2 regions of the Staphylococcus epidermidis genome follow, and region 1 is predicted to be linked to the other one. Evidence: riboswitches for the same ligand, from Rfam matches in the RefSeq annotation. Region 1 holds a riboswitch; the other holds the start of a gene.

Region 1 (12,442 bases):
TTCCCGCAGGCAAATTAGAAAAGGGTGAAGATCGTAAAGAAGCGGCTATTAGAGAACTACAAGAAGAAACAGGATATATTGCTTCAGATTTGCAATTTGTCACTAATATGTATGGGTCTCCTGGATTTTCAAGTGAAAAACTTTCTATATACTTCACAGACCAATTAACGGTTGGAGAAACCAATTTAGATGATGATGAATTTGTGGAGCTTCACAAAGTACCTTTAAGTCAAATCGATTCATTGTTAAAAGATAATAAAATTGAGGATGCCAAAACAATCATTGCATTGCAACATCTATTATTAAATTATAATCATTCTAAATAACAAGCAAATCTCCTTGCTTTTTACCGACAATATTGGTATTTTATTAAATGAATCATGGATTAAATTAAAATGATTATAATTCTTAGTAGAGGAGTGAGGCTTCCGTGGAAGAACGATTAAATCGCGTGAAGCAACAATTACAACAATCTTCATATAAATTGACTCCACAAAGAGAGGCAACTGTTAGAGTATTAATTGAAAATGAAAAAGATCATCTTAGCGCAGAAGATGTGTACTTAAAAGTCAAAGATAAGGCTCCAGAAATAGGATTAGCTACCGTTTATAGAACTTTAGAATTGCTAGCTGAAATAAAAGTGCTAGATAAAATAAATTTTGGTGATGGTGTAGCTCGTTTTGATTTAAGAAAAGAAGGAGCCAAGCATTTCCATCATCATCTTGTTTGTATGGAATGTGGTAAAGTTGAAGAAATTGAAGAAGATTTATTACCTGAGGTTGAAAATCGTGTTGAAAATGAGTTTAATTTCAAGATTTTAGATCACCGTTTAACGTTTCACGGTGTATGTTCTGAATGCCAAGCCAAAAATAAGCAATAACTTATCCAATAGACAAGTTACCGCTTCAATAGGGGTGCCAACATGAATACTATCATTGAAGAATATTTAAATTTCATTCAAATTGAAAAAGGATTAAGTAACAATACTATAGGAGCGTATCGAAGAGATTTAAAAAAATATAAAGATTATCTTGAAGATAACAAGATTTCACATATCGATTTTATTGATAGACAAATTATCCAAGAGTGTCTTGGACACCTTATAGATATGGGGCAATCTTCAAAATCTCTCGCAAGGTTTATTTCTACAATAAGAAGCTTTCATCAGTTTGCATTACGCGAAAAATATGCTGCTAAAGACCCAACTGTTTTAATTGAAACACCCAAATATGAAAAGAAATTACCAGATGTGCTTGAAATAGACGAAGTAATAGCATTACTGGAAACGCCTGATTTAACTAAGAATAATGGATATCGTGATCGTACGATGTTGGAGCTTTTATACGCCACAGGTATGCGTGTAACTGAAATTATTCAATTAGATGTTGAAGACGTAAACTTAATGATGGGATTTGTAAGAGTTTTCGGGAAAGGGAATAAGGAAAGAATCGTTCCCTTAGGAGATACCGTCATCGAATATTTAACTACATATATTGAAACCGTAAGACCTCAATTACTCAAACAAACCACAACTCAAGCGCTATTTCTTAACATGCATGGAAAGTCTTTATCAAGACAAGGCATTTGGAAAATCATTAAACAATATGGTTTGAAAGCTAATATCAATAAAACGCTTACACCACATACATTACGGCATTCATTTGCAACACATCTCTTAGAAAATGGTGCTGATTTAAGAGCCGTACAAGAAATGTTAGGTCACTCTGATATTTCTACAACTCAACTTTATACACATGTATCTAAATCACAAATTAGAAAAATGTATACGCAGTTTCATCCAAGAGCTTAGTAATATAGGAATATGTAACCAGTAAATTTATGTTTAATAGCCAACCATAAATTTACTGGTCTTTTTTATTGCTTTTGTTTCGATACTGTCTATGGAATAGAGCACGTTCTCTATTTTTTATCACTTCAGTTCTGTCACGTTTAATATGATGATCAACAATATAAGGTTCCTTAATTATTTGAGAGGTAAACAAATAATCCGGATATTTACGTTTAATAAGTGTCTGAAACTCTGGTTCAATAGGTAATTGTAACGGAGTAAATTGTTTTTGTAATTTTACTGCTTCAATCATTTTCACAATAAGTTGTTTAAATTCATTGATATTAAGGTGTAATTGAGTGTCATCTTTAGCGTGGTTAATAGTTAATAAAGCTTTTTCAAAAGATTTTAATGCGCCTTTTAAATTCCCACGACGATAGTGATAATTAGCTGTTGCAAACAAAATGAGACTTACTACTGCATCATGTTTTGAAAAAGTATTTTGTGATTTCCAAGCATCTTCTAAAATATCATGACATAGGAAGTAATGTTGATGCTTATGAAATTGATAATAATAATCCATTAATGATTGATCCATTAGATTTCACCCATAATTTAAAAGTTGTATGTATTCATGCTATAATAATTTAGTGAAATATGCATTAACGATGCAATTTGATATAGAGGTAGATGTAATGTATGAAGTAAAACTCGATGCATTTAATGGTCCATTAGACTTATTATTGCATCTAATTCAAAAATATGAAATTGATATTTATGATATCCCTATGAAAGCCTTAACTGAACAGTACATGCAATATGTTCATGCGATGAATCAGCTAGAAATTAATGTTGCTAGTGAATATTTAGTTATGGCATCAGAATTACTAATGATTAAAAGTAAATTACTATTGCCTCAAACGAGCATCGAAGAAGATATAGAAGAGGATCCTCGTGAGGATTTAGTAGGAAGACTTATTGAGTATCAAAACTATAAAGAATATACTGAAATATTAAATACTATGAAAGAAGAACGCGATCTTTATTTTACTAAACATCCGACGGACCTTACTCATTTAGAGACAAATGAATCGTGGGATCCTAATCAAACGATTGATTTAACTGAATTGATTGTAGCTTATCAAAGAGTAAAAAATCGAGTTGAACTTAACACTCCTAAATCTGTAGAAATTAAAAAAGAAACCTTTACGATTCAACAAGCTACAGCACAGGTTACCGAACGATTAAAACAACATGAATCGTTTAACTTTTTCAGTTTATTTACATTTCATGAACCGGTCGAACAAGTTGTTACTCATTTTTTGGCAATTTTAGAAATGTCAAAATCAGGAATAGTTAATATCAAACAAACTAAACAATTTGATGACATTGACATAATTAGAGGAGTGAACTATAGCATTGGATAATATTGCAATACTTGAGGCATTACTATATACTTCTGGCGATGAAGGATTAGAACAAAAACAAATTATTGACATATTAGACATCAACCTCAATCAATTAGAAGATTTAGTTAGTAAATATCATTCACATGGCTTAACAATTCAAAGATACGGCTCAACTTATGTACTTACAACAAAAAAAGAAACTTCTACATACATAGAACAATTAGTCAAAGAAAAGTCTAAAATGAAATTATCCCAAGCAGCAATGGAAACACTCTCTATTATTGCATATAATCAACCGCTGACTCGTGGAGATATAGAAATGATTAGAGGAATTAATTCGGATGGAGCTGTAAAGACTTTAATCGCTAGGGGATTAGTAGAAGCCAAAGATGTTGATCATTCTAGAAGCCATCATTTAATAACCACAGATTTATTTCTAAATGTATTTGGAATCGAAAACTTAGATGCATTACCTACTACAGAAGAAGATGAAGCAGAAATGGATGAATTCTTTAGTAATTTAGTTAACCAAAAAGGAGAGTCAAATGAGTAAAGAACAAGAGAGATTACAAAAAAGAATCGCTAATAGCGGATATACATCTCGTCGAAAAGCAGAAGTACTTATCACTGAAGGACGAGTTAAAGTCAATGGACAAACTGTAACAGAATTAGGTTCCAAAGTGATGCCATCAGATTTAGTTGAAGTTGATGGTATTAAAATCGAACAAGAAGACAAAATTTATATTTTATTTTATAAACCAACTCAAGTCATTACAAGTGTCTCTGATGATCGTGGACGTAGGGTGGTTACGGATTACTTTGATGATCTAGAATCACGTATTTATCCGGTTGGACGATTAGATTATGACACATCTGGAGTTTTATTATTAACTAATGATGGAGAATTTACTAATTTGATGACACATCCTCGATATCACATTAAAAAGAAATACGTTGCTAAATTAAAAGGTTATTTAATGAGAGAGGAAATTAAGCAACTTGAAAAAGGAATAGAATTAGAAGATGGTTACACACAACCAGCACAAGTTAAAATAAAAAAGCAAGATAAAGAAAAAAATACGACTTTAGTTGAAATTACAATTAGTGAAGGGCGAAATAGACAAGTTAGACGTATGTTTGAGTATTTCGGTCATCAAGTTAATAAGTTAACAAGAATTCAATTTGGCCCTATAGATTTAAAAGGTTTGAACGCCGGTGAAGGAAGAGTTCTTACACCACATGAAGTAAAAATATTAAGACATTTGGCAGAAAACGGTAAATAAACACCAAAAAGATGTAATTACCATTAAGATTGATATTTTTTTCACAAGGTTAACCTTTGAGTCACTCAATAACGTTAACCTATGATATAATGACAAATGTATTTAACAGCAAGTGTAGGAGGTAGTAGAAAGTATGACTAACGAAATTTTAATCGTTGATGATGAAGATAGAATTAGAAGATTACTTAAATTATATTTAGAAAGAGAATCTTTTGAAATTCATGAAGCAAGAGATGGTAAAGAAGCCTACGAGCTTGCTCTTGAAAACAACTATGCGTGCATCCTCTTAGATTTAATGCTTCCTGAAATGGATGGAATTGAAGTTGCCTCTAAACTTAGAGAACATAAAGATACACCTATCATCATGCTTACTGCAAAAGGTGAAGAAACAAATCGTGTTGAAGGATTTGAATCGGGAGCAGATGATTATATTGTTAAGCCTTTCTCACCTAGAGAAGTAGTATTGAGAGTAAAGGCGTTATTAAGACGTACACAAACTGCAAACACTGAGCAAAGCGAACCGCATGCACGCGATATTATTGAATTTAGTCATCTAGTGATTGATAATGACGCTCATCGAGTCCTTGCGGATGATCAACAAGTGAATCTAACACCTAAAGAGTATGAATTACTCATCTATTTAGCTAAAACTCCAAATAAAGTATTTGATCGAGAACAGTTACTTAAAGAGGTTTGGCATTACGAATTTTATGGGGACTTGCGTACAGTAGACACTCACGTCAAAAGACTTAGAGAAAAGTTAAATCGAGTATCAAGTGATGCTGCACAAATGATACAAACTGTGTGGGGTGTCGGTTATAAATTTGAGGTAAAACCTAGTGATGAACCGACTAAATAGTGTTGTTATAAAACTGTGGTTAACTATTATTTTAATAGTAGCGACAGTTTTAATTTTATTAAGTGTTTCATTAATCACTTTTATACAATATTACTTTACGCAAGAAACAGAAAATGCAATTAAAGAAGATGCCAAAAGAATTAGTTCACTTGTTGAGAAGTCTCATAACAAAACATTAGCTATCCAAAATAGCCAAACACTCATTGATGGTGATGGACCGGGTGGCCTCATTATTATGAAAGACATGAGCGAGAAACCAGACTCATCGTATAAAGACACTAAAAAACAAATGTTTAATGAAATAAAAAAGAGTACTAAATTTAAAAAAGTGTTTAAAGAAGGTGAGTATGAAACTCAAAATATTACAATAAAAAATAAAGGTAATTCTCAATCTTATCTTTTGCTAGGATACCCAATGAAAGCTCAAAAAGGTGCTCAAAGTCATTATAGTGGTGTTTTTATATATAAAGATTTGAAATCTATCGAAGATACAAATAATGCTATTACAATTATTATATTAATAACTGCTATTATATTTACTATAGCAAGCACAATATTTGCATTCTTTTTATCTAATAGAATAACGAAACCCTTACGTCAATTAAAAACACAAGCACAAAAAGTTTCTGAAGGGGATTATAGTCAAATTTCAACTGTCGCTACTAAAGATGAAATAGGTGATTTATCACGTGCATTTAACAACATGAACGTAGAAATTCAAGAACATATCAAAGCAATTTCTTCATCTAAGAATATAAGAGATACATTATTAAACTCTATGGTAGAAGGCGTTCTAGGCATTAATAATCAACGTGAAATCATATTGTCAAACAAGATGGCTGATGATATTATGCGTCACATTGATGATTTTTCAAAAGAATCTATTGAACAGCAAATTGAAGCAACATTTGAATCACAACAGAATGAGTATTTAGAATTAGAAATTAATACAAGGTACTATGTATTTATCTCCAGTTATATAGATAGAATTCAAACAAATGGTAGAAGTGGTATTGTCATGGTCATCCGTGATATGACAAATGAACATAATCTTGATCAAATGAAAAAAGATTTTATAGCAAATGTATCACATGAATTACGTACGCCAATCTCTTTATTACAGGGTTACACTGAGTCCATAGTAGACGGTATAGTTACCGAACCAGATGAAATACGTGACTCATTAGCAATCGTTTTAGATGAATCTAAGCGACTTAATCGTTTAGTCAATGAATTACTAAATGTAGCTCGTATGGATGCTGAAGGATTATCAGTTGAGAAGGAATTACAACCTATTCAACACCTTCTTGATAAAATGGAGTCTAAATATCGCATGCAAAGTGAAGAATTAGGTTTAACAATGACGTTTGATTCTAATAATGACGAACAATTATGGAACTATGATATGGATAGAATGGACCAAGTGTTAACTAATTTAATTGATAACGCAACAAGATATACACAAGCTGGTGATTCTATAAAGATTTCTATTGATGAAGATTCAGATTTCAATATTTTAACAATAACTGATACAGGCACTGGTATAGCACCGGAACATCTGAAACAAGTATTTGACCGTTTTTATAAAGTGGACGCTGCTCGAAAAAGAGGTAAGCAAGGCACCGGATTAGGACTTTTCATTTGTAAAATGATTATTGAAGAACACGGGGGACGTATTGATGTTGAGAGCGAATTAGGCAAAGGTACTTCATTTATTATTAGACTACCTAAATCAAAACAAATTAGTTAGAAACTGAAAAGTATCATAAATTGTCAGTTTCAATGATTCTTTTGAAAACAGAGAAATTATAACGCAATACATCAAAAATAATATATGAAAAACGCCTGCGACTCAGAGTGATGTCTCAGGCGTTTTTTTGTATATAATCAGTAGATAACTAAATTGAACATAAATTTAATTATCATTTTATTTGAATAACTTCTACAAGTTTAAAGACATAATTTCAGAATCAATAAAGCCTATTTATTTATTTGTAAATATTTTATGTGTTAAAACTTAAATTCATGTTATATATTGATTTCATATTTTGTTATTAATGTCAAAACATTATATTAACCGTAAGCAGAAATATTGAGTTTTTAAAACTAATCATGTAATATAAATTTAAAATAAAATTGATATATTCATCTTCGGGGTAGGGTGTAATTCCCAACCGGCAGTAATCTAAGCCTGCGACGACAACGTATTAATTTTTGCTTTGTCTTGATTCAGTGAGAGTCTGAAGCCGACAGTATAGTCTGGATGGGAGAAGATGGAGGTTTTTTGTTGTTCAAATTTCCTCCTTTTCTAAGTAAGATGAATGGAAGGAGAAAATTATATATGCAACAAAACAAACGTTTGATTACAATTAGTATGTTAAGTGCGGTAGCGTTTGTGTTAACTTTCATCAAGTTTCCATTGCCATTTATACCACCGTATCTAACTCTCGATTTTAGTGATGTACCGACGTTATTAGCAACATTCCTCTTAAGTCCTATTGCTGGGATTATCGTTGCACTCATCAAAAATATTTTAAATTTTCTATTCAATATAGGGGATCCTGTTGGACCAGTAGCTAACTTTTTAGCAGGCGTCAGCTTTTTGCTATCATCATACTATGTTTATAGAAAAAGAAAAAATAATCGTTCTTTAATTTATGGATTAATTACAGGTACAATCGTTATGACTATTGTTTTGAGCATCTTAAATTATTTTGTGTTACTTCCATTATATGGAATGATATTTAATTTAGGTGATGTGCTTAATAACGTAAAAATTGTTATTGTGTCTGGAGTCATACCTTTTAATTTAATTAAAGGCATAATCATTTCCATTATATTTGTGCTGTTATTTAGAAGATTAAGACATATCATCAAATAAAAAACATTTAAAACCTTTTTTATTTATCTATTATAAAGACAATGTTCATATTCAAAATTGGACATTGTCTTTATCTTTATACTATTACTGAAGATATAAAGAAAGTGTAACTCATAAAAAATTTAACAATAGTGAGCGTAACGTTTTAAGGTATTATGTTTTTAAATTTCTTATCAAATAGAACACTGGTTTTAAAGAGCCATATAAAATGTCATCATTAGTTCCTAATAAACAACCCCAAATGAATCATATTAAACAATTCATTTGGGGATCAATTCATCTAATAGCTGATTATTTTATTGTTTATGGCTAGTTACCTTAAAAATTAATTCTCATACAAATTGTATACTATAAATAGTAATAAATCATTTAGATTAATTTTTATGTATTCTAAGAATCATATATTATTCAAATTTCAGTGCGTCACCATCAAATGGTTCGTCTTCAATTTTGATTGAGTCAGTAGGACAACCTTCTAGCGCATCTTCCATATCTTCATATAACTCTTCAGGCACTTCAGCAGTACCTTGGTTATCGTCAAGGATTACGTATGCAATACCTTCATCATCGTAATCATATATATCTGGAGCAGCTGCACCGCAAGCACCGCATGCTATACATGTATCCATATCAACGATTGTATATTTTGCCATATTTATTCGCCTCCTTTGATAAAAATGCTACACTAGTATTATAAATACAATTGTAGACATCGATAGATTACATTTCAATTTATTCGTTTTATAGAGTGAGGGTTTAATTTGTACAATATACTATCATACGCTATGAGTCATGCATTTAACTACAAAACCAATAAAAGTATCTATAATATTTTAACAGGCAAGAAGTCACACCAAACGTTTTTCGATGCGTCAAGCCAACAACTTTTGTCATTATATCATAGTTTACCTAACTTAAAGTATTCAACTTTTGAGCAATTTATACTCCAAAAGGATGATTTTAAAAAATCAATTCAAGTAAAAATACATCCACAATACACTTATGATAGTCTCACTCAAACCTTTAGTTGCATACAATTACTTATCCAAACGTTATCTCATACACGCAAGGAGTCAAATACATTTATTCCAATCGTTCAAAATACCTATATCCAACAAAGGGTTAAACAACTTTATCATCAGGTCATTGAATCAAATCAAGTATCAAATACTATAGACGAAATATATTTATTATTTGAGAATTTAAATAATAAATATAACCATACATTTCTTCATTATTATTTACAAGGATATGAGGAATCCATGTATACTAGACAACAAATAAGTTTAATTGAGAGTATACCACAATCAGAATTATTTGAACGAGAAATGAATGAACTGATTGACATATTGAATCAATTAAAAGATTCAACGAAATATCCAATACTTTCTCAAGCTATCATTCTTTCACCATTACTAACAAATACATACTTAAGCTATCAAAAGTTAAAATCTGGTCTCAATTTAAAAGAAATTGCTCAATTACAAAATGTAAAACTTAACACAATTGAAGATCATATTCTAGAAATGTATATTAAAGGTTATTTGATAGACTATACATTATTTATAAATAAAAAAGATATTCTCGAATTTATAAACTACTATCAAAAACATCGCGGTGAACGATTAAAATTTTATAAAGAACATTTTACTGATTGGACTTACTTTCAAATTAAGTTAGTTATAGTAGGAATAGAAAGAGGTGATTTAATTGCTGAAAGATAATTTAAAGGAATGGTTTGGTTTTGATGAATTTAAAGAGGGGCAAGAAGAAATTATTGATAGTGTCCTTCATGGAAGGCATACACTTGGAATTTTACCAACTGGTAGCGGTAAAAGCTTATGTTATCAACTCCCTACATATATATTAGAAAAACCGACATTAATTATATCACCACTCATTTCGCTTATGGATGATCAAGTTATGCAAATGAAGTTAAAAGGTGAAACACATGTTGCATGTGTACATTCCGGCATGGACGAAGTAGAAAAAAGAGACAATATTAAACGACTAAGTAAAAGTCGATTTATTTATTTAAGTCCAGAATATATACTGCAACCTCATAATTTTAAGTACATCGCTCATATCAACTTTGGATTAATAGTATTAGATGAAGCGCACTGTTTATCAGAGTGGGGGTATGATTTTAGACCTCACTATGCTTTAGTTGGTAAAATTATTCATCATTTTAATTCAGCAACAGTGTTAGCACTAACAGCTACAGCACCACCTCAATTAGAAACTGATTTATCTCACATTTTATCACTCAAATTAAATGTAGTTCAAAAAAGTATGAATCGAGAAAATATTAGCTTACAACACTATAATTTTAATGATGATGAGGGGAAGATTGAATGGCTGTTACCATTTTTATCTAATTCTGGGCCTACAATTATATATGTTTCTTCTAAAAAAAGATGTTTAGAACTAGCTCAAATGATTTATGACTCAGGATATCTAACAGGTATATATCATGGAGATTTAAGTTATCAGGAACGCCAAACAGTTCAACAACAGTTTTTTAATAATGACATCCCCGTTATAGTAGCAACAAGTGCTTTTGGAATGGGAATAAATAAAAAAGATATTCGTACAGTCATACATTTTCATTTATCATCTTCACCATCTAACTATTTACAAGAAATTGGTCGTGCTGGTAGGGATGGTAAACAAAGTCAAGCCATTAGTTTATTTCAACCTGATGATAGTTTTATTCTAGAAACACTACTATTCACTGATATTATCACAGATGACGATATTACAATGTTTGAGACGGGAAACCACTTACCAGATGAAAAGGAAAAAATTTTAAGTACTTTAAATATACAATTCACATTTAGCCAACTTAAAGATATATTTCATCAATCATATCAACGTAAGCGACTAGGTTATATGAGAATGATGGGCTATACTAATTTAGATCAATGTCGACGTAAATACTTACTAGAATTTTTTGGCGAACATCCTCAAAGTCCAAAACAATGTTGTGATCAAGATTCAAGATTAGAGCCTATTCAGATATTGAATCGTAAAAAGGTGAAAAGAAAACTAAGTTTTAATGAAAAATTATATAATTTGTTCGAAACCTAGCTATCACTTTACTTACTGAAATTTAACAAGCTATAATCAATATGTAGACCCAATTAAGCAGTGTTAAATACTTTTAATTATTTTACATATTTAATTTCAACTTGGGTATAGAGTTATAACGTGATTGAATTAATTAAAATGGAAGGGATGATAGTTGTGTCTAATAATAATTTTAAAGATGATTTCGAAAAGAATCGTCAATCTATTAATCCAGACGAACATCAAACAGAATTAAAAGAAGATGATAAAACAAATGAAAATAAAAAAGAAGCTGACTCTCAAAACAGTTTATCTAATAACTCAAATCAACAATTTCCTCCGAGAAATGCCCAACGACGAAAAAGACGCAGAGAGACAGCAACTAATCAAAGCAAACAACAAGACGACAAACATCAAAAAAATAGTGACGCTAAAACTACAGAAGGTTCATTAGATGACCGTTATGACGAAGCACAGTTACAGCAACAACATGATAAATCGCAACAACAAAATAAAACTGAAAAACAATCACAAGATAATAGAATGAAAGATGGAAAAGATGCAGCTATTGTAAATGGAACATCTGAGTCACCAGAACATAAATCAAAATCAACACAAAATAGACCCGGCCCTAAAGCTCAACAACAAAAGCGTAAATCAGAAAGTACGCAATCAAAACCGTCAACAAACAAAGATAAAAAAGCAGCTACAGGTGCTGGAATAGCTGGTGCAGCTGGTGTTGCTGGTGCAGCAGAAACATCCAAACGTCATCATAATAAAAAAGATAAACAAGATTCTAAACACTCAAACCATGAGAATGACGAAAAATCTGTTAAAAATGATGACCAAAAGCAATCTAAAAAAGGCAAAAAAGCAGCAGTCGGTGCTGGCGCAGCTGCAGGAGTTGGTGCGGCTGGTGTTGCGCATCATAATAATCAAAATAAACATCATAATGAGGAAAAAAATTCTAATCAAAACAATCAGTACAATGACCAATCAGAAGGTAAGAAAAAAGGTGGTTTCATGAAAATCTTGTTACCACTTATAGCAGCCATTCTTATTCTAGGTGCAATAGCAATATTCGGTGGTATGGCTCTAAATAATCACAACGATAGTAAAAGTGATGACCAAAAAATAGCGAATCAAAGTAAG
Region 2 (12,442 bases), 280 kb from region 1:
CAACCCAAATATTGATTTATCAGTTTTTGTTATGTTAACTGTTTTGATTGTCGCGATAATTATAATAATTGCTAGTTTATATGCTATTAAACATACGACTGCATTGTTTACTAAGAAGCTTTTAGAATATAAATTTAATAAAAGGTAGTTTTCTCTATGATATGACCTACGGTAAGACTTTCTTGCCATTTTTTTGTTACAAGTGTATAGGGGATGTTCAGTTCGATAGTCGTACCATCTTCAAAAACAATCATTGTGGTATGAATTGAAGAATGAATTCCTATAATATTTCGTGCATTGATAAAATATTTAATCGGTGCACGTTTTTGCGTAACTGGAAATAATATGGTTTCCTCATTAATATAGATAGGTATGAATTTTTTAATGTTTAAAATATTTTTAGATAACATACATTGATTATGATAGGATTTTTGATGTAATTCCAATAAATAATGTAATGTTTTTTCAGGTGTACATGGTAAATGAATAGCGTAATGTTCATACTGAATATAGGTTTCAACATTTGTTGAAAACGCAGTTTGAATATATAAAAGTGAATGCGTTGATATACATTTCATAGATGTCAATCCTTTGTAGATGAATTTAAATAACGACGTAGTTTTCGTATTGCGTTAGATTTTATTTTTTTAATCGTTGTAGGTGAAAAATCTAAAATTTGGGAAATTTCATATTGTTTGTATCCTTGTAAATATAAGGTTAACCAATCTCGTTCGCGTGGAAGTAACTGTTGTGAAATATCTTTAATAAGTAAATCGATTTCGTTGATTGAAAATGACGGAGAAAGTTCTGAAAGGGCGTCAATGCTACATATATTAAGCGTATTGTCTTTTTGTCTAAATAAATCTATAAGATAGAATTTTAGGCGTATAAATAGATAAGATTTAAAAGAAGAAGATTGTTGTTCATCAAAATCGAGTGTAAGTTGCCACATTTTAATGAGCATTTGTTGATAAAATTCATCATAATTATAAGTGATTTGATAACTTTTTAACAAATAATGTATGATATTGTTGTATTTTTTATATGCTTCCTCAAATGACATTTAATTAACTCCTATTTGTGCACATAAAATGATTTCCGGATAAATAGAAGTTAACTTATTGTTTGAAAATAATCATTTGCGTAATTGAAGCAATAGGTGTTAAATAGTAGTCATAGACTTTATTAATATGTAAAAATAAGTGTTTTATTTGCACGCTAACTTGGCTTTTCAACATAAATACTTTTTGAGTAAAAAGGAGGAACTTTTATGGATTATGCACATTTAAATCTCGAGCACTTTTTTGCAAGAAATGATGATTTGGATATTATTAGAGATCGATCTGATTTTGTGATGATTAATAATTTCACCAATGAGATGAAATACCGTGAAGGTGAAATTGAAGGAACTATAGATTTGAATCAATACTATTATAAAAATAGATCACAAGCTGTAAGTTTCATAATGATGAATTATAAGAACTAATATTTAGAGTGTCACCATAGTGACTAAATTTGAGTTTATAAAACCTATTCAACACTATAATATTTAAATGATTTAAAATTTAAATCTAATTGCCATAAAAATAAGGGTTAATATTGTTGTTTAATAATAATTAATGAAATTTTTAAGTTTTGTCAATTTATAAAACATTCATTTGGCATTAAAAATTTTCGATTCTTGTCTTATTATTTTAATATGTGCAACGTGTAACCTATTTATTTAAATTTCAATTTGATTACCATTTATTTATGAATTTGTAACAAAAGAAGTTTCAAATTGTGAATGTGTTTGAATAATGTTAAACTTGATTATCGTAATAGAATGACTAGTTTAACAACAATGACCTAAGAGGTGTGAATATGACTAAGCACAAGAAAGGCTCAATATTAGCTATCATAGGTTTGCTAATTGTATTTGTTGTTACAGGTTTTATCTTCTTTTCAATGATTTCAGATCAAATATTTTTCAAACATGTCAAACCAGTTGAAAAGGTTGAAAAATTAGATAAAACTTTAGATAAAGCATCTAAAAAGCAAATACACAATTATACGAGCCAACAAGTATCTAACAAAGCAAATACAGCTTGGCGTGATGCGTCTGGTACAGAAATTAAAGAAGCTATGGATAGTAGTAAATTCATAGATGATGATAAACAAAAATATCAATTTTTAGATTTGTCTAAGTATCAAGGCATTGATAAAAACAGAATTAAACGCATGTTGTTTGATAGACCAGTATTACTAAAACATACAGATGATTTTATTAATGCTGCAAAGTCTAAACATGTCAATGAAGTATATCTTATTTCTCATGCTCTATTAGAAACAGGCGCAGCTAAAAGTGAACTGGCTAATGGTGTAGAAATAGATGGTAAAAAATATTACAATTTCTATGGTGTTGGTGCATTAGATAGTGACCCTATTAAAACAGGTGCCGAATATGCTAAAAAACATGGATGGGACACACCACAAAAAGCTATTTATGGTGGCGCTGATTTTATTCATAAGCATTTCTTATCTCATGACGATCAAAATACACTTTATAGTATGAGATGGAACCCTAAAAACCCGGGTGAACACCAATATGCTACTGATATAAAATGGGCTGAAAGTAACGCGAATATCATTGCAGATTTCTACAAGAACATGAAAACAGAAGGTAAATACTTCAAATTATATGTTTATAAAGATGACGATAAACACCAAAAATAAATTAAATAGTTAAACTAAACACCACTAATAAAAGTTGTGAAGTTAATCGTGCTAATTAAAATTAATTTAGATTTAAGCAATAGTTAACTCTCAATAGTTTTATAGTGGTGTTTTTAATTTATTGGATTAAATGTTAAATTATTCAGCTTTGTTTTTTCGCGATAGTATTGTAAACAGAACTGCAAAAGCAATTAAAACTTTAACTATAAATTTCATAAGCTTCACCTCAAATAAATTTTAGCATACTATTTTAAGATTAAAAGTCAATCAAATAGGTAATATAGATAAAGTGAAAAAGTGTACAGTAAAACGTAACTACTAATAATAAATACATAAGGATGATTTACATGCGTGTAGCAATAATAGGTATGGGAACAGCTGGTGTAAGTGTGTTACGCCAACTCGTTAAACATGAAAACTTTTCTCAATTAAAAGTAGATGTATATGACGATGATAGAAATATGGGCCAAGGTGTTCCATTTCAAAATGATAGTAGCGAACTACTTATTAACATGCCATCAAAATCCATGAGCTTAAATCTTGATGATGATCAAGAGTTTTGGAAGTGGTATCAAAATCAGACGGAATTTAATTTTAGTAATCCTCAATATTTGCCTAGATTTGTATTTGGTCATTATATGAAGTCTTATTTATCTTATTATAATGACCAATTTGATAATTTAACTATTATCAATGATAAAGTACAAGAAATTTTTACACAATCCGATGTTGATGACACAGATTTAAAATATCATGTATGTACATGTGATGATGAAAAAGAATGGCGTGAATACGATTATTTATTTTTAACTTTTGGAACTTTTAGTTACCATGACCCTTATGATTTGAAGGGAACTAAAGGCTATATACAAACGCCGTATCCTACATATCATACACTTGATAATGTTAAAGATTCAGATCGAATCGTGATTATTGGAACAGGGTTGGCTAGTTTAGATGCTGTGAGATATGTAGCTGCACATCATCCATCTTTACCCATTACTATGACAAGTCGTTCTGCAGCATTGCCAAGTGTTAGAGGGAAAATGACTAAAATTCAGTTTACGCATTTAACTAAATCACGATTTAATGGAATTATGAAAAATCACTTTGGTAATGTACCATTAGAAAAAGTAGTTTCATTATTTTTAAAAGAATGTGAAGATTATGGAATAGATTTTAAAAAACTTATTTATCGTAGAACTGGAAACCATGTCAAAGACTTGGAGTATGATTTAAATCATGAAGAAGAAATGGGGATATTCCAAAGTATCATTGAACATTTAAAAGAAAATTTAAACTGGATTTGGAATAGTTTGAGCGTTAAAGATCAAGAAACTTTTAATCGTAAATACACTAAAATTATTCAGTTAAATTCTAATCCAATGCCTCCTAGAACAGCTCGTTTACTTATCAAGTTAATACAGAATAATGAACTTGTCATTAAAAAAGGGCTAGAAGACATAGTCCATAAAAATAATCAATTTATGTTGAAGTATAACGACACTACGCAAAATTATGAGTTGTTTGACATCGTTATTAATGCAACGGGCTCTAAAACACATCTTTCTCAATTAGATGAGGATGATCAATTAATTTTAAACTTAGAAAATAGACAAATTGTTCAACGTCATCCTATGGGTGGCATTCAAATTATCCCAGAAACAAATCAAGTCATAAGCCCCAGATATGGAACCTTAAAAAATGTGATTGCAATTGGACAAATGACCAACGGTGTCAATAAACTTAGAAATGGCGTAAAGATGATTGTTAATCAAGTTGTTGATACAGTATCTCAATTATATATAACACAGGAAAATAGAAATAAGTAATATGCATTAAGCGTGTTTGTGAGTTTAATATATTCTCATAAAATCTTTTAATAAAGTAAGCTATAAAATTGTATTTTAAATTTAAATATAGTAAGATTTACAATGTAGTGAAGAACTACTGGACTCAATTAATCATAACAATTTCATATATTTCTTTCGGGGCAGGGTGAAATTCCCAACCGGCAGTAAATTGAGCCTGCGACCCACTAATATTGTTTTTGATGTTAGTGGCTGATCTAGTGTGAATCTAGAGCCGACAGTTAGAGTCTGGATGGGAGAAAGAATTTGAATTATCGACTTACACAAATTCGTGTAGTTATGATAAGCGTATTGTATACTTATGTGCAATTTTTAGTATGCTAATAGGCTTATTTAAAGATATAGATATCTCCTTATGCCTACAATATAGGTATAAGGTTTTTTTTGAGGTGATCAATTGAGTAGATTTATGGATGATGCTATTCAACTAGCAAAAATGGTAAATGGACAAACAGGTGTTAATCCACCAGTAGGATCCGTTGTTGTTAAAAACGGTAGGATTGTAGGTTTAGGTGCACATTTAAAAAAGGGAGATAAACATGCCGAAGTACAAGCTATTGAAATGGCAGGTTTAAATACCCAAGGTGCTACCATATACGTTTCATTAGAACCTTGCACACACCATGGTTCAACACCACCTTGTGTGCATAAAATCATTGAAGCGGGCATATCTAAGGTCATCTATGCTGTTAAAGATACTACTTTAGTAAGTAAGGGTGACGAGATTCTGAGAGAAGCTGGTATAGAGGTTGAATTTCAATATAATGAAAATGCAGCTGCATTATACCGTGACTTTTTTACTGCTAAAAGAAACGAAGTTCCAGAAGTAACTGTAAAGGTCTCATCTAGTCTAGATGGTAAACAAGCAACAGACTTTAATGAAAGTAAGTGGATAACAAACAAAGAAGTTAAAGAAGATGTTTATCAATTAAGACATGAGCATGATGCAGTTATTACTGGGCGTAGAACCATTGAAGCAGACAATCCATTGTATACAACCAGGGTTCCTGATGGAAAGCATCCGATTCGAGTTATTCTTTCTAAGAAAGGTCAACTCGATTTTAATCAACAAATATTTAAAGATACTGCATCGGAGATATGGATTTACACTGAAAATGAAAAATTAAAAACAAATAAAAGTTTTATTAAAATAATAAGTATTAGTAATTGTGATACAACGACAATATTACAAGACTTATATCAAAGAGGTATTGGGAAACTGCTAGTCGAGGCAGGCCCAAATATTACATCTCAATTTCTCCAATCCAAACATCTAAATGAACTCATTTTATATATAGCCCCGAAATTAATTGGTGGTTCTGGCAAACATCAATTTTATAAGACTGACGAGGTCATTGATTTGCCTGAAGCAACTCAATTTGAAATTGTTGATTCCAAGTTAATTAATCAAAATTTAAAATTGAAATTACGAAAGAAGTGAATGTCTATGTTTACAGGTATCATTGAAGAAATAGGTACTGTACAACAAGTTCGCTCTGAGCAATCAGTAAGAACGCTTGAAATTAAAGCACAAAACATTTTAGTTGATATGCATATTGGTGATTCAATAAGTGTTAACGGTGCATGTTTAACTGTGATAGATTTCACTGACTCAAGTTTTTCAGTTCAAGTCATCAAAGGGACTGAAAACAAAACATATCTTGGAAGTGTTCAACGTAATACAGAAGTTAATCTCGAAAGAGCCATGAGTGGAAGTGGGAGATTTGGTGGACATTTCGTGTTAGGTCATGTTGATGAGCTTGGAACAATTTCTAAAATCAATGAAACTGCTAACTCAAAAATTATTTCTATTAAAACAACTAAAAATATTTTGAATCAAATGGTAAAGCAAGGTTCTATAACTGTAGACGGAGTTAGTCTTACTGTATTTGATTTACATGATTATACTTTTGATATACATCTTATACCAGAAACACGTCGATCTACTATTCTTTCATCTAAAAAAGTGGGCGACAAAGTGCACTTGGAGTCTGACGTACTATTTAAATATGTTGAAAACATCATGAATCAAAATCAATCGCAGTTAACAGAAGAAAAGCTTAGAGCATTTGGTTTTTAGGAGGAATATCACATGCAATTCGATACAATTGAGTTGGCTATAGAGGCTTTAAGAAATGGAGAGAGCATTATTGTAGTTGACGATGAAGATAGAGAAAATGAAGGAGATCTTGTAGCTGTTACGGAATGGATGGATGATAATACCATTAATTTTATGGCTAAAGAGGGTCGTGGTCTGATTTGTGCACCAATTGATAAATCTATAGCTGAAAGATTAAAACTACAATCTATGGAGCAAAATAACACTGATATTTATGGCACACATTTTACTGTAAGCATTGATCATTATAAAACTACTACAGGAATCAGTGCACATGAACGTACACAAACGGCTAGAGCACTCATAGATGAAAATACTAATCCTGAAGATTTTCATCGTCCGGGGCACTTATTTCCACTTATAGCAAAAGAGAATGGTGTGTTAACACGTAATGGTCATACTGAAGCTGCCGTAGATTTGGCACGGTTAACAGGAGCACAACCAGCTGGAGTAATCTGCGAAATTATGAATGATGATGGGACAATGGCTAAGGGTGAAGATCTCCAGTCATTTAAAGAACGCCACCATTTAAAAATGATTACTATAAAAAGTTTGGTTGCTTTTCGTAAGGCTGTTGAACTTAATGTTAATCTTAAGGCAAAGGTCAAGATGCCAACTGATTTTGGTCATTTTGATATGTATGGATTTACAACGGATTATAGCGATGAAGAAATCGTAGCTATTGTTAAAGGAGATTTAAAAAGCAATCCTAATGTACGTATGCATTCTGCTTGTCTGACTGGGGATATTTTTCATAGTCAAAGATGTGATTGCGGGGCACAACTTGAAGCGTCAATGAAATATATTGACGAACATGGTGGAATGATTATTTATTTACCTCAAGAAGGTAGAGGAATAGGGTTAATTAATAAGTTGCGCGCATATGAGTTGATAGAAAAAGGTTATGATACAGTTACTGCAAATCTTGCTCTTGGTTTTGATGAGGATTTGAGAGATTATCATGTTGCAGCTGAAATATTAAAGTATTTTGATATAAGTGAAATTAACTTGCTCAGCAATAATCCTAAAAAATTTGAAGGTTTAGAAGATTACGGCATTGAGATCGTAGATAGAATTGAACTTATCGTTCCAGAAACACAATATAACCATAGTTATATGGAAACTAAAAAAAATAAAATGGGACATTTAATATAGGAGGGCTCGAAAATGAATTTTGAAGGTAAATTAGTTGGTAAGGATTTAAAAATTGCGATTGTTGTTAGTAGATTTAATGATTTTATTACTACACGTCTACTTGAAGGGGCTAAAGATACACTTATTCGTCATGAAGTAGAAGATACAAATATTGATGTAGCTTATGTGCCTGGCGCATTCGAAATTCCACTCGTTGCAAAAAAATTAGCTCAAAAAGGTGAATATGATGCTGTGATTACATTAGGATGTGTGATTAGAGGCGCAACTTCACATTATGACTATGTATGTAATGAAGTAGCTAAAGGTGTTTCTAAAGCAAACGACATTTCAGATACTCCGGTGATTTTTGGAGTTCTAACAACTGAAAGTATTGAACAAGCAGTTGAAAGAGCTGGTACTAAAGCTGGAAATAAAGGTTCAGAAGCAGCAGTTAGTGCAATCGAAATGGCTAATCTAATTAAGCAAATCAATTAAAAAATAAAGAAGCTGGGACAAAAAGGTTCAAGATAAGTAAAAAAAGACAATTTCTATTGAAATAATATAGAAATTGTCTTTTTTATAATTTTTTTGATTATTTTCAGCTCGTTGAGCTGTTACTTTTCTTATATTAAGCCACGATGATGTCTGAATTCATCGAATTCAGTATCGGGAATTGTTTCTACAATATCATTTACATGTCGTGAAAACTCATTTACTGGCTATTATGCTAGGGAATTATGTCCCAGCCTCTTTATTTTTTATGTCTTTTAATGCCAAGAATAAGAGACGTCAATAAAGTTGCAAATATACCTATACCCAAGGTTGCCTTTTTTAAGATTTTGGGTTTAGTAAATTCTTTTATAGCTAATGACAAGTTTTGAGGCCGTTCTGCTAGTCTTCTCATAAAGTACGCAAACCAATCATTACCGTATGGTACATAAACTGTAAAAAAATAACCTTCATTAGCTATTTTTTGTGATAATTCCGTGCGGAAACCGTACAACATTTGAAATTCCATTTTATCTTTGCTGATATGATTTTCTTTCATAAATTGTTTGACTTGGTTGATTATTTCATTGTCATGGGTAGCCACCGATGTAAAGTTCTTTGAATTTAGTAGTCGTTTTTTAATAATTCTAATATAATTTGCGTCAATTTCTTCTTTTGATTGAAAAGCGATTGACGCATCTTCCTTATAAGCACCTTTCACAAGTCTCAAACGTAATTCAGGATATTTATCAATTATATCATCGGCTTCATACAGATAGGCTTGAACGACTGTACCCACATTTTTAAATTCACCTTTCAATCTCTCAATAATATGTTGAATTTTAGAAAGACTATCGTACTTCTCTGTATCAATATTAATATGCATCTTCCCATTCTTATCAGCTTTAAGTAAAATTTCTCTCATGTTTTCATAAGCAAGATTTAAATCAAACTCACTTCCAAGTTGACTTATCTTGACTGACATATGTGCCTTTACATTATTGTTATATATTGCATCGATAATTTCTAAAATCTCTTCTTTAGCTTTAATGCTTTCTTCTCTAGTATTAACAAATTCACCCAATGAGTCGACAGTAACTGAAATATTATAATCATTTAAATATTGTATAGTCTCAATTAATTGATGAATCGTATTTCCTGCGACTACACGATTTGCTCCCATTTGAGGTCCCATCTTTTTAGCTATTTTATTAAGATATGTATGATTAGATAACGCAATGAAAAAATCTTTAAATAATGACATATGCAATACCTCCGTTATACTAGAGTATGATATTTTTAAATAGTGTATCATGAAAATTAAGTTTAAGAAAGCGTTTACATAAAGAGTTTGAACACTTAAAGAGTATTTTTACTTTTAGATGTATTTGAAGAGTTAAAGAAAATATTTAAATATCTATCAAATTTCACTTAAAATAGCATTCAATATGTTTGGTTTGCTATAATTATATTAATAAAGAACATATAAAAAGGGGCAATTAGAAAATGTGGAAGTGGGAAACAGAAAATGACGCAAAAGGCGTTGTTGTCATTGCTCATAATATTTTAGAACATACAGGTAGATATGCATATGTTATCACGATGTTAAGACGAAATGGTTATCACGTTATCATGGGCGATTTACCGGGACAAGGGCAAACTTCACGAGCTCAAAAGGGACAAATAGATGATTTTAATACGTATCATGAAAATATATTAGAGTGGATAAAAATAGCTAATGAATATAAAATTCCAACATTTGTTTTAGGTGTGGGACTAGGTGGTCTCATCATTTTAAATCTGCTTGAGAAAACAGAATTACCTATTGAGGGTATCTTGTTATTTTCACCTATGTTAGAACTAAAGAGAGACTATAAAGGGCGCAAAAATAAATTGATTTCTAATGTTGGTAAAATTTCTAAAGATACTAGATTTAAAGTTGGTATAACTCCTCAAGATTTAACACGTAATGATGAAATTATTGAAGAAACAGCAAATGATGGACTAATGCTTAAAAAGGTAACATATAGTTGGTATAACCTTATAAATGAAAAGATGAAAGAAACAATGGATCATATCAGAGATATTAAACCTATTTCAGCATTGATAATGTATGGTACCAATGATAAAATTTTAGAAACTCAATCTATTAATGAAATGAAAGATAAATTAAAGTCGAAAGAGATGTACTTTAAAGTTTGGGATGGATTATATCATGAAATACATAATGAACCTGAACGCGATTTGGTGATGAGATATGTTCTATCATTTTTGAATAATAGTGTAAATACTATGGGTTTTATAGTAAATGAAGAGGAAATTGAAGACATTTAAGTGAGCGAAAGAAAAATGATATCAATTCGTATACAATTCTATAATGTGAATAAGAAACTCGGTTTTATACTGGGACTATAGTAATGAGTCCGTACATCTTAAACTTGTACGGGCTCTTATAATTTTTAAGAATATATTTAGTTTGGTTTAATAAAAAATATATTTAACAATTTGTATAGAAAGTTTTGTCAAAATTATTGCGTTTTAAATGTAGAATTGATATATTTTGCTTATATAATTAATTTAATTTTAATATGTATTAACGCTAAGTTTTTGGGTTAGAATTTGAGTTGCACTAGATGTAAGATTTTTTTAAATCTCATTTTTAAATCTTTTTACGGATAAAGTTGATTTTAAGTAGCTCAATTATTGAAATAAAAGGGTATAATTCTAAAGTTTAATAACTTGACTATTTGTAAAATTAAATTTGGGGGAAATGGTTAAGTTAGTTTATAGAATTCACAATTTTTTATTTGGGAGATGTTAATTTTGGCTAATAGTGAAAAGAACAGGGTTTATGGTATTTTACAATTAGAGACATTATTCAAAGAGATTGATTCAATTTTTAATACAATCAAAGAAGAATATGGAATGTCTAAAGAGGAAATTTTGATTTTACTTACACTTTTGGAAAAAGGCTCAATGACTTTAAAGGAAATGGATAAATATGTTCATATTAAACCGTATAAACGTACACGTACTTATAATAATTTAGTTAATCTTGAGTGGATTTACAAAGAAAGACCTCAAGATGATGAACGTACAGTTATTATTCATTTTAATGACAAGCAAAATTCTAAAAAAGAAGATTTGTTAAAGTTTATTGATGACTCAATTAAAATCAAGTCTGAACCAATGCAATCTAGTTTACAATCTATTTTAGCAGTTTAATTTAACGTGCTTTAAATCTTTAACTGAACAAATTATTTTATTTGAATCATGGGTATAATTATGAGAATTAGTTGTTGAACTATATTAAAGAGTGTTTTCAAAATTATGAGGATCAGTAAAATTAATAGCACTTAAAAGTAAGGTATACTTCGTGATGAAATTTATAATTAAAAAAGAACCTGGGACAAAATGTTTGCTTGTCTCAGGTTCTTTTTACGTGCACGTGTATAAATTTTTTAATTACGTTTTTCAATAGCACAGATAAAAGGAGCGTTATTCTTTTGATTTATGAATTGATATTGTAATATATGAGCTTTATTTTGATCAAAGTTTTGTAAAAATTCAAGTAGTGCTTCTTTTTCTACTTTACCTTCTTCATGACCGTGATATATAACTAATATAATAATTCCTTCAATACTTAAGATATCAAAGATTTCATTAATAGCCATAATTGTTGTTTCAGGTTTAGTGACAATTTCTTTGTTACCTTTCGGTAAATAACCTAAATTAAAAATAGCAGCATCTATGCAACCGTGATGTTGGGCGGGAATGTGCAATTTAGCATTTTCATGACCAGATTGGATTAATTTTACATTCGAATAATCTTTTGTTTTTTTGTGCGTATTCAAAATTGCTTGTTCTTGTATATCGAATCCATAGACAAATCCATTTGGAACATGTTGAGCAAAATAAGCAGTATCATTCCCATTACCACATGTTGCATCAATTACAATACTATTATGATTAATATGAGAATCAATTAACGATTTAGAGAAGGGTAAAATACGTTCTAGTTTCATGATTGTATACTCTGCTTGTTCATTTTACCTTGATAGGAGTTTCGTCTAGCAAGCTCATTATCAATTTCATTTAATACTTCCCATTTATT

The links. Region 1 has a riboswitch for FMN ahead of FNL83_RS06615 (ECF transporter S component). Riboswitches for the same ligand answer to the same signal wherever they lie in the genome.
Region 2: linked by a shared signal. The riboswitch ahead of ribD (bifunctional diaminohydroxyphosphoribosylaminopyrimidine deaminase/5-amino-6-(5-phosphoribosylamino)uracil reductase RibD) and the one ahead of FNL83_RS06615 (ECF transporter S component) in region 1 are both predicted to bind FMN.

Annotation. Positions count from the first base shown of each region.
Region 1 covers NZ_AP019721.1:1,315,540-1,327,981, forward strand. The annotation lists gene FNL83_RS06570 (NUDIX hydrolase) at 1-326, shown strand, start outside; gene fur (ferric iron uptake transcriptional regulator) at 431-880, shown strand; gene xerD (site-specific tyrosine recombinase XerD) at 923-1,810, shown strand; gene FNL83_RS06585 (DUF309 domain-containing protein) at 1,863-2,387, opposite strand; gene FNL83_RS06590 (segregation and condensation protein A) at 2,485-3,216, shown strand; gene scpB (SMC-Scp complex subunit ScpB) at 3,209-3,751, shown strand; gene FNL83_RS06600 (pseudouridine synthase) at 3,744-4,481, shown strand; gene FNL83_RS06605 (response regulator transcription factor) at 4,615-5,340, shown strand; gene FNL83_RS06610 (ATP-binding protein) at 5,324-7,090, shown strand; FMN riboswitch at 7,484-7,619, shown strand; gene FNL83_RS06615 (ECF transporter S component) at 7,682-8,221, shown strand; gene FNL83_RS06625 (ferredoxin) at 8,626-8,874, opposite strand; gene FNL83_RS06630 (YpbB family protein) at 8,983-9,945, shown strand; gene FNL83_RS06635 (RecQ family ATP-dependent DNA helicase) at 9,932-11,311, shown strand; gene ebpS (elastin-binding protein EbpS) at 11,468-12,442, shown strand, end outside.
Region 2 covers NZ_AP019721.1:1,035,804-1,048,245, forward strand. The annotation lists gene FNL83_RS05265 (hypothetical protein) at 1-148, shown strand, start outside; gene FNL83_RS05270 (competence protein ComK) at 135-578, opposite strand; gene FNL83_RS05275 (sigma-70 family RNA polymerase sigma factor) at 584-1,063, opposite strand; gene FNL83_RS05285 (hypothetical protein) at 1,271-1,486, shown strand; gene sagB (peptidoglycan release complex glucosaminidase SagB) at 1,864-2,715, shown strand; gene FNL83_RS05295 (FAD/NAD(P)-binding protein) at 3,063-4,547, shown strand; FMN riboswitch at 4,696-4,834, shown strand; gene ribD (bifunctional diaminohydroxyphosphoribosylaminopyrimidine deaminase/5-amino-6-(5-phosphoribosylamino)uracil reductase RibD) at 4,984-6,027, shown strand; gene FNL83_RS05305 (riboflavin synthase) at 6,034-6,666, shown strand; gene ribB (3,4-dihydroxy-2-butanone-4-phosphate synthase) at 6,679-7,860, shown strand; gene ribH (6,7-dimethyl-8-ribityllumazine synthase) at 7,873-8,334, shown strand; gene FNL83_RS05320 (proline dehydrogenase family protein) at 8,591-9,592, opposite strand; gene FNL83_RS05325 (alpha/beta fold hydrolase) at 9,835-10,662, shown strand; gene FNL83_RS05330 (SarA family transcriptional regulator) at 11,152-11,553, shown strand; gene mnmM (tRNA 5-(aminomethyl)-2-thiouridylate-methyltransferase MnmM) at 11,790-12,353, opposite strand; gene mnmL (tRNA modification radical SAM protein MnmL/YtqA) at 12,350-12,442, opposite strand, start outside.